Regions from separate parts of the Plantactinospora sp. CA-290183 genome, predicted to be linked through region 1. Evidence: riboswitches for the same ligand, from Rfam matches in the RefSeq annotation. Region 1 holds a riboswitch; the other holds the start of a gene.
The links. Region 1 has a riboswitch for cobalamin ahead of ACQEUR_RS17510 (magnesium chelatase subunit D family protein). Riboswitches for the same ligand answer to the same signal wherever they lie in the genome.
Positions count from the first base shown of each region.

Region 1 (7,392 bases):
GTCGGGGCGTACGGGATCGGCGGCGTGGCGGGCGTCCTGCTCGGCGGGGTGCTCGCCGACGGCTGGGGGCGGCGCCGGACGCTGCTCTGGTCGCACCTGGTCGCCGCGGCGCTGATGGCCGGCATGGCGGTGACGACCAGTCTGCCGCTGATCGCCCTGCTCGCCGGGCTGGTCGGGATGGCCCACTCGATGCCCGGTCCGGCGTTCGTCGCCGCGATCGTCGACGTGGTACCGGCGGCCCGCCGCTCCCGCGCGTTCAACCTCCAGTTCTGGGCCTTCAACCTCGGCATGGCCGGGGCCTCGGCCCTGGGCGGGCTGCTCGCCGAGGCGAGCTATCTCGCGCTCTTCCTGGTCGACGCGGCGGCCACCCTGGTCGCCGCCGCCATCATCGGCGCCAAGGTGCCGGAGACGCTGGTGCGGGCGGCTCCCCGGGCGGCCGCCGCCGCCCGGACCGGACTGCGCACCCCGCTGACCGACCGCACCTTCCTCGCCTTCGTCGGACTGACCTTCGTGCTCGCCGTGCTCACCACGCAGACCTCCACGGTGATGCCGCTGGCGATGCGCGCCGACGGCCTGACCTCGTCGGCGTACGGTCTGGTCGTCGCCCTGGGCGGTGCGTTGATCGTGGCCGGCCAACTCTTCGTGCCCCGGCTGGCCGACGGGCACCGCAAGCACCGGGTGCTGGCCGCCGCGACCGGGCTGATGGCGATCGGGTACGCCAGCCTCGCGCTGGCCGACCGGCTCCCCGGCTATCTGCTGGCGGCCCTGGTCTGGACGGTCGGCTCGATGCTCGCCGCGCCACCGAACGCGGAGATCAACGCCGAATTGGCGCCACCCGCCCTGCGCGGCCGTTACCAGGCGGTCTTCTACCTGACGTTTCCCGCCGCCGCGTTCGTCGCTCCGGCGCTGGGCGGGGTGAGCCTGCAGTATCTCGGCGACGGGCACTGGCTGGCCGTCGGCGCGGTCGGCCTCGCCGCGGTGGCCGGCCACCTGCTCGCGGGTCCGCCCCGGGAACGCCGGGTGGCGCGGCTGCGGGCCGTGGACCCGCCGGCCCCGGCCCGGCGCTCACCCGTCGGTGAGGCGTCTGCTGGCACGTACGGTGCGCCCCGGTCGCCAGCCGGGCGAGGGGCGGGTTCGCCGGGGTGGGGTCAGCGGCGGCGCAGCAGGTAGGTGTCCATGATCCAGCCCTTGCGCTCCCGGGCGGCCCGGCGGGTCTCCTCGATCCGGGCCGCGACCTCGGCCAGCCGCCCGGCGACCAGGATCTCGTCCGGGGTGCCGAGGTACGCCCCCCAGTAGATATCCAGCTCCTCGTCGTCGGCGTACCGGGTGAACGTGCAGTGGGCGTCGAGCATCACCACCACGTCGTCGATCCCGGCGGGGAAGCCCTCGGCCAACCGGCGGCCGGTGGTGACCAGGAACGGCCGGCCGACCCGGTTCAGCCCGATCCGGTGCCGGGCCGCCAGCGCCGAGACGCTGCTGACCCCGGGCACCACGGCGTACTCGAAGGTGACATCGCCCCGGTCGAGCACCTCCTCGACGATGCCGAGCGTGCTGTCGTAGAGGGCCGGGTCGCCCCAGACGAGGAACGCGGCGCAGCCGCCGTCGGCCAGCTCGTCGCGGATCAGCCGCTCGTAGACGTCGGCGCGGCGCCGCCGCCAGTCGTCCACCGTCGCCACGTAGTCGGCCGGGTCGCGGTCCCGCTCCGGGTCCCGGGCCTCGACCACCCGGTGGCCGGGCCGGGCGTGCCGGCGCAGGATCTCCTGGCGCAACGCGACCGGGTCGTGCTTTTCGGCGCCCTTGTCGAGCACGAAGAAGACGTCGACCTCGCCGAGCGCCCGGGCGGCCTGCCCGGTCAGGTGGTCGGGGTCGCCCGCGCCGATGCCGATGATCAGGATCTTCCGCACCGGTCGAGTCTGCCGCACTGGACCCGCTTTCGTTCGTGACTGCGGGGCTCGCAAACCCGGCTCACTCCTCGCACTCACTGGACCCCGCGCTTGGCGGTGCGGTCCCGGCCCGTCGAGTAGAGGTAGCTGTCCGGGAAGCCCTCGGCGGCCAGCACCTGACCGACGATGACCACCGCGGTACGGCGTACCCCGGCGGTCTGGACCTGGCCGGCGATGTCGGCGAGGGTGCCGCGCAGGATGACCTCGTCGGGCCGGCTGGCGTACGCGACCACCGCCACCGGGCAGTCCGCGCCGTAGTGCGGGACGAGCTGGTCGACCAGGGCGTGGAGCCGCCCGATCGCCAGGTGCAGCACCAGGGTCGCCCGGCTGCGCCCGAGGGTGGCCAGGTCCTCGCCCGGCGGCATCGGCGTCGACCGGGCCTGGGCCCGGGTCAGGATGACGGTCTGCCCGACCGTCGGCACGGTCAACTCCCGGCCGAGGCTCGCGGCGGCGGCGGCGAAGGCCGGCACCCCGGGCACGATCTCGTACGGCACGCCGGCCGCGTCGAGCCGGCGGGTCTGCTCGGCGACCGCGCTGAACACGGCCGGGTCACCGGAGCAGAGCCGCGCCACGTCCCGACCGGCGGCGTGCGCGTCGACCATCGCGGCGACGATCTCGTCCAGGGTCAGCTCGGCGGTGTCCACCAACGTGGCCCCGGATGGACACTGCGCGAGCAGGTCCGCGGGGACCAGGCTGCCGGCGTAGAGGCAGACCTGGGCGCGGGCCAGGATCCGCTGCCCACGTACCGTGATCAGGTCGGCCGCACCCGGGCCGGCGCCGATGAAATAGACGGTCATGCCGTCACCTCCGGTTCGGTTTTCGTGGCCGCCCACTGCACCAGCGGTCGGGCCGGCTGCCAGCTGGTGAACCCGCCGAGCCGGCCGGCCCGCTCCACGCCGAGCCGGGTCAGCTCGCCACCGAGCCGGCCGGCCCGGGCGACGAGTTCCCGCTCGCCCTCCAGGGTGACCGCGTGCGCGACCAGCCGGCCGCCGTCGGCCAGCGCCGTCCAGGCGGCGTCGAGCAGTCCGTCGGCGGTGAGGCCGCCACCGACGAAGACGGCGTCGGGGGTGGGCAGGTCGGCCAGCGCGGCCGGTGCGGCGCCGACGACGACCCGCAGCCCGGGTACGCCGAGCGTGGCCGCGTTCGTGGCGATCCGCTCGGCCCGGTCCGGGCGGGACTCGACGGCGATGGCCCGGGCGGTCGGCTCGGCGCGGAGCCACTCGATGGCGATGCTGCCGGAGCCGGCACCCACGTCCCAGAGCAGCTCGCCGTGCAGCGGGGCGAGCCGGGCCAGCGCCAGCGCCCGCGCCTCGCGCTTGGTCAGCGCCCCGTCGCTGGCGTACGCGTCGTCGGGCAGCCCCGGCACCGTGGAGAGCGCCCGGGCGCCGCCGGCGGCGTGCACCCGGACCCCGACGACGTTGAGCGGGTCGCCCGGCGGCTGCGCCCAGTCCTCGGCGCGGCCGTCGACCCGCCGCTCCCGCTGCGCGCCGAGGGATTCCAGCACGGTGAGCCGGCTCGGCCCGTAGCCGGCCCCGGCGAGCGTCGCGGCCAGCGCGGCCGGGGTGGCCGCGTCCGCGCTGAGCACCAGCAGCAGCCGGCCCGGTTGCAGCACCCGACGCACCTGGTCCAGGTCCCGACCCACCGCGCTGACCACACTGACCTGCTCGACCGGCCAGCCCAGCCGGGCGCAGGCGAGCGAGATCGACGACGGGTGGGGCAGGACCCGGATCCGCTCCGGGCCGACCAGCCCGGCGATCCGGGCGCCCACGCCGTACCACATCGGATCGCCGCTGGCCAGCACGCAGAGCCGCTGGCCGGCGTACGCGTCGAGCAGGCCGGGCAGCGCCGGCATCATCGGCACCGGCCAGGCGACCCGCTCGGCGGTCACCTCGGGACGCGGCAGCAGGGCGAGCTGCCGGTGCCCGCCGAGCACCACCCGCGCCGAGCCGAGCGCGTCCCGCGCCTCGGGCGCCAGCCCGGGCCAGCCGTCCGCGCCGATGCCGACCACGGTCAGCTCTGCCGTCGCACTCCGCACGTCCACGCGACCGTACGCTAGCCGAGCGCCGACCTGACCGACCCGGCCGGTCCGAGCTGCCCGTCCGGGCCGGGATGTGCCATCATCTGCTCCGATGGTGCGGTGAGGAACACCGGTGAGCCGGCCGACATGGCCGACGAGTCCGGGGCGGTCCCGCCACTGTGACCGGGCAGCGCAGGCCCGGAAGCCAGATACTCGCGTCACCGTCGCGCGCCGTGCAGACCCGGTCTGCCGGCGTGGTCAGAACCGGTCACGGGCGTGGACACCCGTGTGAGGCAGGAGGTCCTCTCCGATGAGGCCGTACCCGTTCAGCGCCGTCGTCGGGATGGACGACATGGCGCTCGCGCTGACCCTCTCCGCGGTCTCCCCGGCGATCGGCGGTGTGCTGGTCCGGGGCGAGAAGGGCACCGCCAAGTCGACGATCGTCCGGGCGCTGACCGGGCTGCTCCCGCCGGTGACGGTCGTCGCCGGCTGCCGGTTCTCCTGCGATCCGGCCGCCCCCGACCCGGGCTGCCCGGACGGCCCGCACGAACCCGGGGCACCCGCGCGGACCCGTCCCGCCCGCCTGGTCGAGCTGCCCGTGGGGGCCACCGAGGACCGGGTGCTCGGCGCGCTGCACCTGGAACGCGCGCTCAACGAGGGCGTCACGAGCTACGAGCCGGGCCTGCTGGCCGGCGCGCACCGCGGGCTGCTCTACGTGGACGAGGTCAACCTGCTGCACGACCACCTGGTCGACGTGCTGCTGGACGCCGCCGCGATGGGACGCTCGACGGTGGAGCGGGAGGGGGTCTCGATCGCGCACGCGGCCCGGTTCGTCCTGGTCGGCACGATGAACCCCGAGGAGGGGGAGCTCCGCCCCCAACTGCTGGACCGGTTCGGCCTCACCGTGCAGGTGGCGGCCAGCCGGGACCCGGCGGTCCGGGCCGAGGTGGTGCGCCGCCGGATGGCGTACGAGGCCGGTCCCGAGGCGTTCGCCGACCGGTACGCCGACGCCGACGCGGCACTCGCCGGCCGGATCGGCACCGCCCGGGCCCTGCTGCCCACGGTCACCCTCGGTGACGACGCCCTGCGCCGGATCGCCGAGGTCTGCGCCGCGTTCGAGGTCGACGGGATGCGCGCCGACCTGGTCACCGCGCGTACCGCGATGGCGCACGCGGCCTGGTGCGGGCGGCGCACGGTGACCGTCGCGGACATCCGGGCGGCGGCCCGGCTCGCCCTGCCGCACCGCCGCCGCCGCAATCCGTTCGACCCACCGGCGATGGACGAGGAACAGCTCGACCAGGCGTTGGCCGAGGCGGGTGTGGCGGAGTCGGACGCCGAGGCGGAGCGGCCCGACCCCGGCCCGGACCGGCCCGACGGCGATGGTGACGGACCGGAGCACCCGGACGGCGGACCGGACGAGCCGGGTCCCGGGGGACCGGACGATCCGCCCGATCCGGGCGGTCCCGGCCCGGGCGGTCCTGGTGGCGGCAGCGACCCCTCGGCCCGCCCCGCGTCCGGCCCCACCCCGTCCGGCCCGTCCACACCGGACGGCGCCGACCTCTCCGGTCGGTCCGGCGAGCCGGCGACGGTGAGCACGGCCGGCGTCGACACGCCGTACCGGGCCCGGCTGCTCACCGTGCCGGGCACCGGTCTCGGGGTGGCCGGCCGACGGTCGCGGGCCCTCACCACGGTCGGCCAGACCGTACGGACCGCCCGCCCCGCCGGCCCGGCACCGGGGCGCCCACACCTGCTCGCCACGCTGCGCGCGGCAGCGCCGCACCAGCGCTCCCGCGGGCGTCTCGGCCCCGGCCTGCTGCTGCGCGCCGAGGACCTGCGGATGCCGGTACGCGAGGGGCGGGAGGGGAACCTCATCCTGTTCTGTGTGGACGCCTCCGGGTCGATGGCGGCCCGGCAGCGGATGCGTGCGGTCAAGACCGCCGTGCTCTCCCTGCTGCTCGACGCGTACCAGCGCCGGGACAAGGTGGGACTGGTGACCTTCCGGGGTGACGCGGCCGCGTTGGCGCTGCCGCCGACCTCCAGCGTCGAGGCGGCCGCCGCCCGGCTGGAGACGCTGCCGACCGGTGGCCGTACGCCGTTGGCGGAGGGCCTGCTCCGGGCCGGCGAGGCACTGCGGGTCGAGGCGATCCGCGACCCGCGCCGCCGGCCGCTGCTGGTGGTGGTCACCGACGGGCGGGCCACCGCCGGTCCGGACCCGGTCGGCCGGGCCAACCGGGCGGCGAGGCTGCTGGCCGGCGCCGGGATCCGGGGAATCGTGGTCGACTGCGAGGCGGGCCGGGTGCGGATGGGGCTGGCCGCCGACCTCGCCGCCGCGATGGGCGCCGAACACCTGCCACTGGGTGCGGTCGCGGCCGACACGCTGACCGCCGCCGTCCGTTCGCGTACCGGCCCGGCCGGCGCTGTGCCGGCCGGCGCTGTGCCGGCCACCGCTGTGCCGGCCACCGCTGTGCCGGTGGCCGGCCCGCCGGGCGCGCCGGGGCGCGCGCCAGCCGTTTCGAGTTCTACGGGAAGGGCCGCCTGATGCCGCAGGGACAGCCGGAGAGCGTGCCGGCGGACGGACTGACCACCCGGCAGCGCCGCAACCGGCCGCTGGTGATCGTCCACACCGGAGCGATGAAGGGCAAGTCGACCGCCGCCTTCGGGCTGGCCATGCGAGGCTGGCACCAGGGCTGGTCGATCGCGGTGTTCCAGTTCGTCAAGTCGGCCCGCTGGCGGGTCGGCGAGGAGGCGGCGATGCTCGCCCTGGGCCGGGTGCACGAGCAGACCGGCGAGGGCGGCCCGGTCCAGTGGCACAAGATGGGCGCCGGCTGGAGCTGGAGCCGCCGGTCCGGTACGGAGGCGGACCACGCGGCGGACGCCCGGGACGGCTGGCTGGAGATCAAGCGCCGGCTTGCGGCGGGCGAGCACGACCTGTACGTCCTCGACGAGTTCACCTATCCGATGAAGTGGGGCTGGGTCGACGTCGACGACGTGGTGACGACGCTGCGGGACCGGCCGGGCCACCAGCACGTGGTGATCACCGGCCGGGACGCCGACCTGCGGCTGGTCGACGCGGCCGACCTGGTGACCGAGATGACGAAGATCAAGCACCCGATGGACGCGGGGCAGAAGGGCCAGCGGGGGATCGAGTGGTGACCCGGCTGCCCCGGGTCGTGGTCGCCGCGCCCGGCTCGGGACAGGGAAAGACCACCGTCGCGACCGGGCTGATGGCCGCGCCAGGTCCCGGGGTCTCGCGGTGAGCGGTCACAAGGTCGGCCCCGACTACATCGACCCCGGCTACCACGCGCTGGCCACCGGGCGGCCCGGGCGCAACCTCGATCCACACCTGCAGGGGGAGTCGCGGATCGTGCCACTGCTGCTGCACGGCGCGGCGACCCCCGTTCCGGCCGACGTCGCGGTCATCGAGGGCGGATG
Region 1 is NZ_JBNJMX010000010.1:101,947-109,338, forward strand. It holds gene ACQEUR_RS17490 (MFS transporter) at 1-1,170, shown strand, start outside; gene cobF (precorrin-6A synthase (deacetylating)) at 1,149-1,904, opposite strand; gene cobM (precorrin-4 C(11)-methyltransferase) at 1,979-2,740, opposite strand; gene cbiE (precorrin-6y C5,15-methyltransferase (decarboxylating) subunit CbiE) at 2,737-3,984, opposite strand; cobalamin riboswitch at 4,052-4,180, shown strand; gene ACQEUR_RS17510 (magnesium chelatase subunit D family protein) at 4,271-6,499, shown strand; gene cobO (cob(I)yrinic acid a,c-diamide adenosyltransferase) at 6,499-7,113, shown strand; partial or broken gene ACQEUR_RS17520 (cobyrinate a,c-diamide synthase) at 7,110-7,392, shown strand, end outside.

Region 2 (7,392 bases), on a different contig from region 1:
GGGCAGCTACGAGGCGGGCATCGAGGACTACAAGGTCCTCAAGAACACCTGCCCGAGCACCGGCACCATCGCCGGCACGGCGTACGCCAAGTGCGGCAGCAACTGGTGGAGCTACGACACCCCCGCCACCATCGGCGGCAAGATGTCGTACGCCAAGAGCCAGGGACTGGGCGGCTCGTTCTTCTGGGAGCTCTCCGGTGACACCACCAACGGCGAGCTGATCACCGCCGTGGCCAACGGCCTGCGGTAACCGGCACGGTCGCACAGCGGGGGCCCTTGGTGTAAGGAAGGGCCCCCGCTTATCGCTTTCTGTAGAGGAAGGGCCCCCGCCTAACCACCGCCGGCCGCTGACTCGGGCGGCCGGCTCAGCTTCCGGCGGCGGCCTGCTGGTTCCACATCGTGATGACGACGCCGAGCACGAAGATCTGCACCGGCAGCGGCAGGCCGGGCAGCTCGGCGGCGATGTCACCACGCCAGACGCTGGTCCGCCGCACCGATCCGACCCGACGGCCTCCGGTGTGCAGCTCCTGCTCGTCGCTCCACAGCGACGCGCGCTGGAAGTCGTACGTCCGCCCGCCGGCCTCGACCGTCCACCGTTTCCGGCCGACCCGGTCGGCCGAGGCGACGGTCACGCCGTCCGCGTCGACCATGCCGAACCGGTTGCCCCAGGCGTTGCCGCGCACCCGGTAGTGGCCACCGTCCAGCGCGAAGCTGCCGCCGCTCTTCCAGACGCTGCTGTCCCAGGTGGCGACCGTACGGCCGTCGACACTGATCTCGTAACGACTCCGCCAGAAGCTCGTCTTCCGGGCCACCAACATCCGGTCACGCTAACCCGGGTGCGCAAGCACGGCCCGATGAGCGGTCGACCGGTCCTGCTCGGCGGGGGCGCCACGGGGAAGGGCGCCACTCATCGACGCGCTCGCCACGGTCGTGCTGCGCCCGGTCAGCGCGGCGAGCCGGTGCCGGCGGCGAGCAGTTGCCGGGCCTCGCCGGCGCTGATGGTCGAGTGGGCGCCGCAGAGCGGGTTGGTGCAGTAGAGCACGTGCTTCGTCCGGACCGGGATCAGCGGGACGAAGAACAGGCTGAACTTGGTCACCTCGCGCACCAGCAGCATGCTCCCGGACTGCCCGCACACCCGGCAGGCCATCGGTACCAGACCGAGCCGGTGGGCCTTGGTGCGCAGGCCGAAGATCAGAAACATGGGTACCCCTGTCCGTCTAGGTCGTCGCGGGCGACGGTCCCGGCCGTCCCCGCCCTGGTACCCACTGTGTGGGGCAGGCACAACGGAACGAGGACACCAGGTTTCCCCACCTCCGGGGCCCTCAGCCGGCGATCCCGATCCAGGTGGCGCGGGCGCGGGCGAGTTCCGCGCCGTCCGGGCCGTACAGGGTGGTGTGCACGAGAGCCTTGCGTCCCTCGGCCGCCACCAGGGCGCCGCGCAGCACGCACCGATCTCCCGGCGTGGGTAGCCGGCCCAGCCGTACGGTGATCCGTCCCAGCACGTACGGGCGGCCGGCGGCGATGACGGCCCAGCCGCCGGGGCAGTCCAGGGCGGCCCAGACCGTCGGGGCCGACACGTCGTCCGGCACCGTCCAGGGTGCGGCCGTCGAGTCGTCCGGCAGCCGCCCGGGGAAGATCCGTAGGCCGTCCGGTCGATCGGGCCCGCAGACGTAGCAGGTCGGGAAGGGGTGGTCGGCGAAACCGGCGTACGTGGTGGCGGCGCGCAGCGCGTCGGCGTACGGAATCGGTGGGACCGGGGTGTCGACCTCGCCGGGCGGTCGGACCTCGGCCACGACGGCACCGTCGGCCGTGCGGACCTGCCCGTCGATCATCGACAGGGGCGTGTCCAGCGGCGGCGGCCGGCGCAGCGTCACCTCTCGGTCGGCGTGGCCGGCGAAGAGGCCAGCGGAGTAGCCACCGTTGCCCGAGCTTGGCGGACCGTTGAAGCGCGCGGGAACGATCACCGGTCCGCCTCTCGGAATCAGGTGCTCATGCCCGCCGCACCGGCGGGCATGGCGTGGCCTGGGTCGCCGGATCAGCCGCCCTGGAGTTTCCGGTTCTGCTCCAGTGCTTCCTGTAGCTGGTCCTCGAGGATGATGATCCGGCAGGCGGCCTCCAGGGCGGTGCCCTGGTCGACCAGTTCGCGGGCCCGGGCGGCCAGGCGTAGTTGGTACCGGGAGTAGCGGCGGTGTCCACCGGTCGAACGGTGCGGGTCGATGAGCTTCGCCTCGTCCAACCTGCGGAGAAAATCCTGTGACGTGCCGAGAATTTCCGCGGCACGGCCCATCGTGTAGGCGGGGTAGTCCTCGTCGCCGAACATGTCATCGGGGCTTTGGGTCATTCCACCTCCATGTCGAGGGCCCCGGCGCTTTCGCGCCGGGGCCCAGGGTCAGGGTTCAGAAGCACCATCTGCCGACAAGAAGTCGGTTCACATCACACCGGGTACCTGTGCGGCATCGGGTGTGAGGATCGCATAAGCGTGACCGGATACCACCTCTCGTTCGATGGGACCAACGGTGTCCGCCTGGCCTGATTGCCGGCCGCTAGGCGGGCGATCCAATGGTGTACGGCCCTCCCTTTCCTCTGCTTCCAACTCTTACTTCCGTACTTCGCCGATGCCGGAACCCCACGCAACTTCTCGGGTCTGGGCACCTGTCGCGCAATCTTCAGCTGGAGCCCTGAACGTGCCTCGGCCCCACCTGCGACGCCCGGCGTATGGCACGCCGGGTAACACCTTTACCACCACTGTCCTACTACCGCTGTGCCCGTCGTGACCTCACGGCCGGACACTCTTCGTCCGCGTCTTTCTTTATCTCTCGACCCGAGAAACTGTAGCAGAGCCCGGGAGGATGTCTAGTCCGAACCACCGAGATTTTCTGGCTGCCGGCTCCCAACCCCGGGACCGTCGGCGGCGTCCCCCGCCGGTCGCCCGCCTCCCCAGCGATCCTCGTGCAGCGCGGCCGCCAGGGGGCGGCGCCGACGCCAACCGTGCCGTTCCAGATCGGGTACGGCTTCCAGCCGGGTGACCGGTCCCAGGCAGAGCCATGCCACGGGGCGGATCCCGGCCGGGATGCCGAGCAGGTCTGCGAGGAACTCCTCCCGGTAGAACGACACCCAGCCCACCCCGAGCTGTTCGGCGGTGGCCGCCAACCACAGGTTCTGGACGGCCAGGCAGACCGAGTAGAGGCCGGCGTCGGCGATGGCGTGCCGCCCCAGCACCGCCGGGCCGCCCCGGGCGGGGTCGTAGGTCACCACGATCGACAGCGTCGATTCGCGCACTCCGTCGATCTTGATGCGCCCGAACCGTTCGGCGGCCTCGCCGTCCAGGGTGGCGGCGAAGACGTCCCGCTCCCGACCGACGTGCCGGTGGAACGCCTCCCTGATCGTCCGGTCGCGCACGACGACGAAGTCCCAGGGCTGGGACAGTCCGACGCTGGGCGCCGCGTGGGCCGCGCCGAGTACCCGGTCCAGCACCCCGGCCGGGATCGGCGCGCCGGTGAACTGGCCGCGTACGTCGCGGCGGCGGTGGATGACGTCGTAGAACTCGGTGTTCATGGGCAGGCTCCCGCTGCGGTCACGCCCCGGCACCCCGGGGCTGCGGACGCGAGGCCGGTCTTCGGACTCCCAGCTCGACGCCGCGCCGTCCGCCTTCCCAGCCGCAAGGCCAGTGGCTGCGCGTGACGCGCGTGGACGGTGGCTCCCTGGTCACCGCGGCGGGCCCGTGCCGGATTCACACCGGCTTCCCGATTCTCCTCGCCGGAGCGAGGCACCTCGCAACAGTTCGTGCCACCCGGCACGCTAGCCGGTCGCCCACGCCGCCCTGACTAGGGTGCGATGATCACGAGCGACCGGCCACGCCGGTCGCTCCCGCCTGAGTGGAGGAGCCATGCCGCTGACGAGTCGGCTCGCCCGGCGCGAGGACGTACCCACGCTGCTGCCCCTGGTCGAGGCCGCGATAGCAGAGTTGCAGCAGGGCTTTCTCGACGACGCGCAGATCAGGTCCAGCCGATCGATCATGGGGATCGACACCCAGCTCATCGACGACGGCACCTACTTCGTGGCCGAACTGGACGGTCGGGTGGCCGGTTGCGGCGGTTGGAGCCGCCGGGCGACCCTCTACGGCGGCGACCACTCCGCCGGCCGGGACCCGGCGCTGCTGGATCCCGCCCGGGACCCGGCCAAGGTCCGGGCGATGTACACCCACCCGGCGTTCGCCCGAGGGGGGGTGGGCCGGTTGATCCTGTCCCGGTGTGCGGAGGCCGCCGCCGCCGAGGGGTTCACCACGCTTGAGCTGATGTCCACGCTCGCCGGCCGGCCGCTGTACGAGGCGGCCGGGTTCGTGCCGGTGGAGCACGTCGAGGATCCGGCCGGCGGTACCCCGGTGCGGCTGATCCGGATGCGCAGGTCGATGTCCGGGACATCCTTCTGAACCGGCCGGCGGCGGTGCGGGCCGGCCGGGTTCGTGCCGGTGCGGCACGTCGAGGATCCGGCCGGCGGTTCACCGACCGGGTCAGTCGGGCACGGGCGTCAGTAACTGGTGCAGCACGTGGTCCTGCCACTCGCCGGCGATCTTGAGATATTTCGGGGCCACACCGAACCGGGTGAAGCCGTTGCGTTCCAGCACCCGCTGCGACGCCAGGTTGTGCCGGAGGGTGCCCGCCTCGATCCGGTGCAGCCCCAACTCCGCGAAGGCCACCCCGGCCATGGCGCGGACGGCGGCGGTGGCGACACCCCGGCCGTTGTCGGCGGAGCCCACCAGGTAGCCGAGCCGGCACGACTGGAACGGGCCGCGCACGATCTCGTTGAGCGTGATGCGGCCGACCAGCCGGCCGGAGTCGAGGATGACGTACGGCAGGGTGAAGCCCTGTTCGTGTTGAGACAGCACGGTCCGGATCACGGCCTCCTGCCCCTCGACGGTGAAGTAGTCGTCGCCGCGCAGGGGCTCCCAGGGGGCGAGGAACTCCCGGTTGGCCCGGAGCAGCTCGGTCAGCGCCGGCACGTCGTCGAGCCGGACGAGTCGGATCGTGGTACCCACCCGCGAATGATCGCAGGTGTCCACGCGGTCAGGCGACCGCACCTCGCGGCCGGGCGTGACCTCAGCGGCCGGCGGCGGTCGCGGCGGCGTGGCAGGCACCGTACCCGTCGGCGCGGGCGACGATCCGGCCGGCCCGGACCCGGATCGCGGTCTCGGTGGCGTCACTCACCACGGGTACGCCGGCCGAGGCGGCGACCGCGCCGGACTCGTCGTGTACGACCCGCAGCCGTGGCCACGCCGAGGGCGGGAACGCCGGTCGCAGACAGGCGCGGAACTCGGCGACGACCAACCGGGCCAGCGGGGCCAACTCGTCGGGGGCTCCGGTGACGAGCACGGCGGTCACCTCGGCTCCGGCGGGGGCGGCGCGTACCGCCTCCTCGACGGCGGCGAGCCGGTGCAGCCCGAGGACGGCGACCACGGCGTCCCCGTCGAGCGGCACGGACTCGCCCCGCACCGCGTCGGTCACCGGCGGGGGAGCCCAGCGCTCGTCGGTGGGGCGGGCCGGTGGGACGTACGGCAGGTGCGCGGGCGCCCACTCGTCGTCGAGGTCGAGGTCGGCGAGCTGTTCGCAGGCGCGTACCACGGTGAACGGTTCGACGAAGCCGGGCGCGGCGTCGGCGAGCTGGCTGGCGCCGTACAGCGTGCTGAGAACGGTCTCGGCGACGCGGACCCGGCGGCGGTCGGCGGCGCGGCGGCGGGCGGGCAGCCGCTCCAGGGCGAGCCCGAGCAGGATCGCGTTGAGCCGCAGGAGCTGCGCGAACGGGAGCCGGGTCCGCTCGTCGGCACTGATCTCGGGTACGAGGTCCCGACCGAGCCGGGCCGCACTCCGCTCGTCCTCGGTGGCGAGCGGGAGGCGGGCGACCCAGGCCCGGGCGAACGCCCCGAGTGCCTCGGCGGGCGTGCCGCCGGGCTGGGCGTGCGATTCGACCGGTGTCATCTCGACCTCCTCGGCCAGGACGGCGAAGTAGAGCGCGCGCTTGCCGGGGAAGTTGGAGTAGACCGCGCCCCGGGTCAGTTCCGCGCGCTCGGCGATGTTGTCGATCTTCGCGTCCCGGAAGCCGCGCTCGGTGAACTCGTCCCGCGCGGCGGCCAGCACCCTGGCCCGGTTGCGCCGTTGGGCCTCCGCCCTGCTGAGCCGCGCCATCGTCCTCCTCGGGTTCCGCCCTTGCCCTGGGTCGGACTCCAAGATACCGTCACCATTCAGATGATGAGAACATCTGAGGACACCATCTGAGACGAGGGCGCCATGACCGAGGCCACCACGAACCCCGCCGCCGTACCCGAGGTCCACCTCGCCGATCCCGAGGTGCTGCACGACCCGTTCGGCGCGTACGGACGGGTGCGGGAACTCGCCCCGGTGGCCCGGCTGGTGGCACCCGGCTTCGGCGGCATGTGGGCCCTGACCAGGTACGACGACGCAAAGGCGATGCTGGCCGACCCCCGGTTCGAGCTGAATCCCAGCAGCTACCTGCGCCCGGACGTGCCGGAGCACTGCCTGCCGTACATGCGGACGATGGGGGAGATGGAGGGGGCGGAGCACAGCCGGTTGCGCCGGCTGGTGTCACCGGCCTTCACCGCCCGCCGGGCCGCCGAGTTCCGCCCCCGGATCGAGCCGATCGTGGCGCGGCTCCTCGACGACCTGCCCGAGCACGTCGAGAACGGCGCGGTGGACCTGCTGCGGCACCTCGCCCAGCCGCTGCCGATGGAGGTGATCTGCGAACTGGTCGGCATCCCCGAGTCCGACCGCCCCCGCTGGCAGGAGTGGGGCGCCGCCGTCGCGGCCGGGCACGGTCAGCGCTTCGCCGAGGCGATTCCCGGCATCATGGACGGCGCCCGGGCGGCCGTCGCGCGGCGTACCGCCGAACCCGCCGACGACCTGGTCTCGAACCTGATCCGGGTCCGGGCCGAGGACGGCGACCGGCTCAGCGAGGACGAGCTGATCACCTTCGTCTGGCATCTCGTCCTCGCCGGGCAGACCCCGACCAACCTGATCACGAACGCGCTGGAGGCCCTGTTCCGCCATCCCGACCAGCTCGCCGCGCTCCGCGCCGAACCCGCCCTCATGCCCGGTGCCGTCGAGGAGCTGACCCGGTGGTGCGGCCCGCAACTGCTGACCGTCCCCCGCTACACCCGCCAGGACGTGGAGATCGCCGGCGTACCGATCGGCAAGGGCGAGCCGGTCACCGCCGCGCTCGGTGCGGTCAACCGCGACCCCCGGGTTTTCGCCGACCCCGAACGGCTCGACCTGCGCCGCCCCGCCGGGCCGCCCGGACACCTGGAGTACGGCCACGGCCCGCACTTCTGCCTCGGCGCCCCGCTGGCGCGGGTGCAGGTCGAGGTCGCGCTCGGCGCGCTGC
Region 2 is NZ_JBNJMX010000006.1:7,071-14,462, reverse strand. It holds gene ACQEUR_RS13525 (glycosyl hydrolase family 18 protein) at 1-250, shown strand, start outside; gene ACQEUR_RS13520 (hypothetical protein) at 366-818, opposite strand; gene ACQEUR_RS13515 (zinc-ribbon domain-containing protein) at 944-1,201, opposite strand; gene ACQEUR_RS13510 (PaaI family thioesterase) at 1,323-1,964, opposite strand; gene ACQEUR_RS13505 (helix-turn-helix domain-containing protein) at 2,036-2,341, opposite strand; partial or broken gene bluB (5,6-dimethylbenzimidazole synthase) at 2,935-3,555, opposite strand; cobalamin riboswitch at 3,591-3,789, opposite strand; gene ACQEUR_RS13495 (GNAT family N-acetyltransferase) at 3,887-4,429, shown strand; gene ACQEUR_RS13490 (GNAT family N-acetyltransferase) at 4,511-5,035, opposite strand; gene ACQEUR_RS13485 (TetR/AcrR family transcriptional regulator) at 5,097-6,179, opposite strand; gene ACQEUR_RS13480 (cytochrome P450 family protein) at 6,282-7,392, shown strand, end outside.
Region 2: another riboswitch for cobalamin. It lies ahead of bluB (5,6-dimethylbenzimidazole synthase); the one in region 1 lies ahead of ACQEUR_RS17510 (magnesium chelatase subunit D family protein).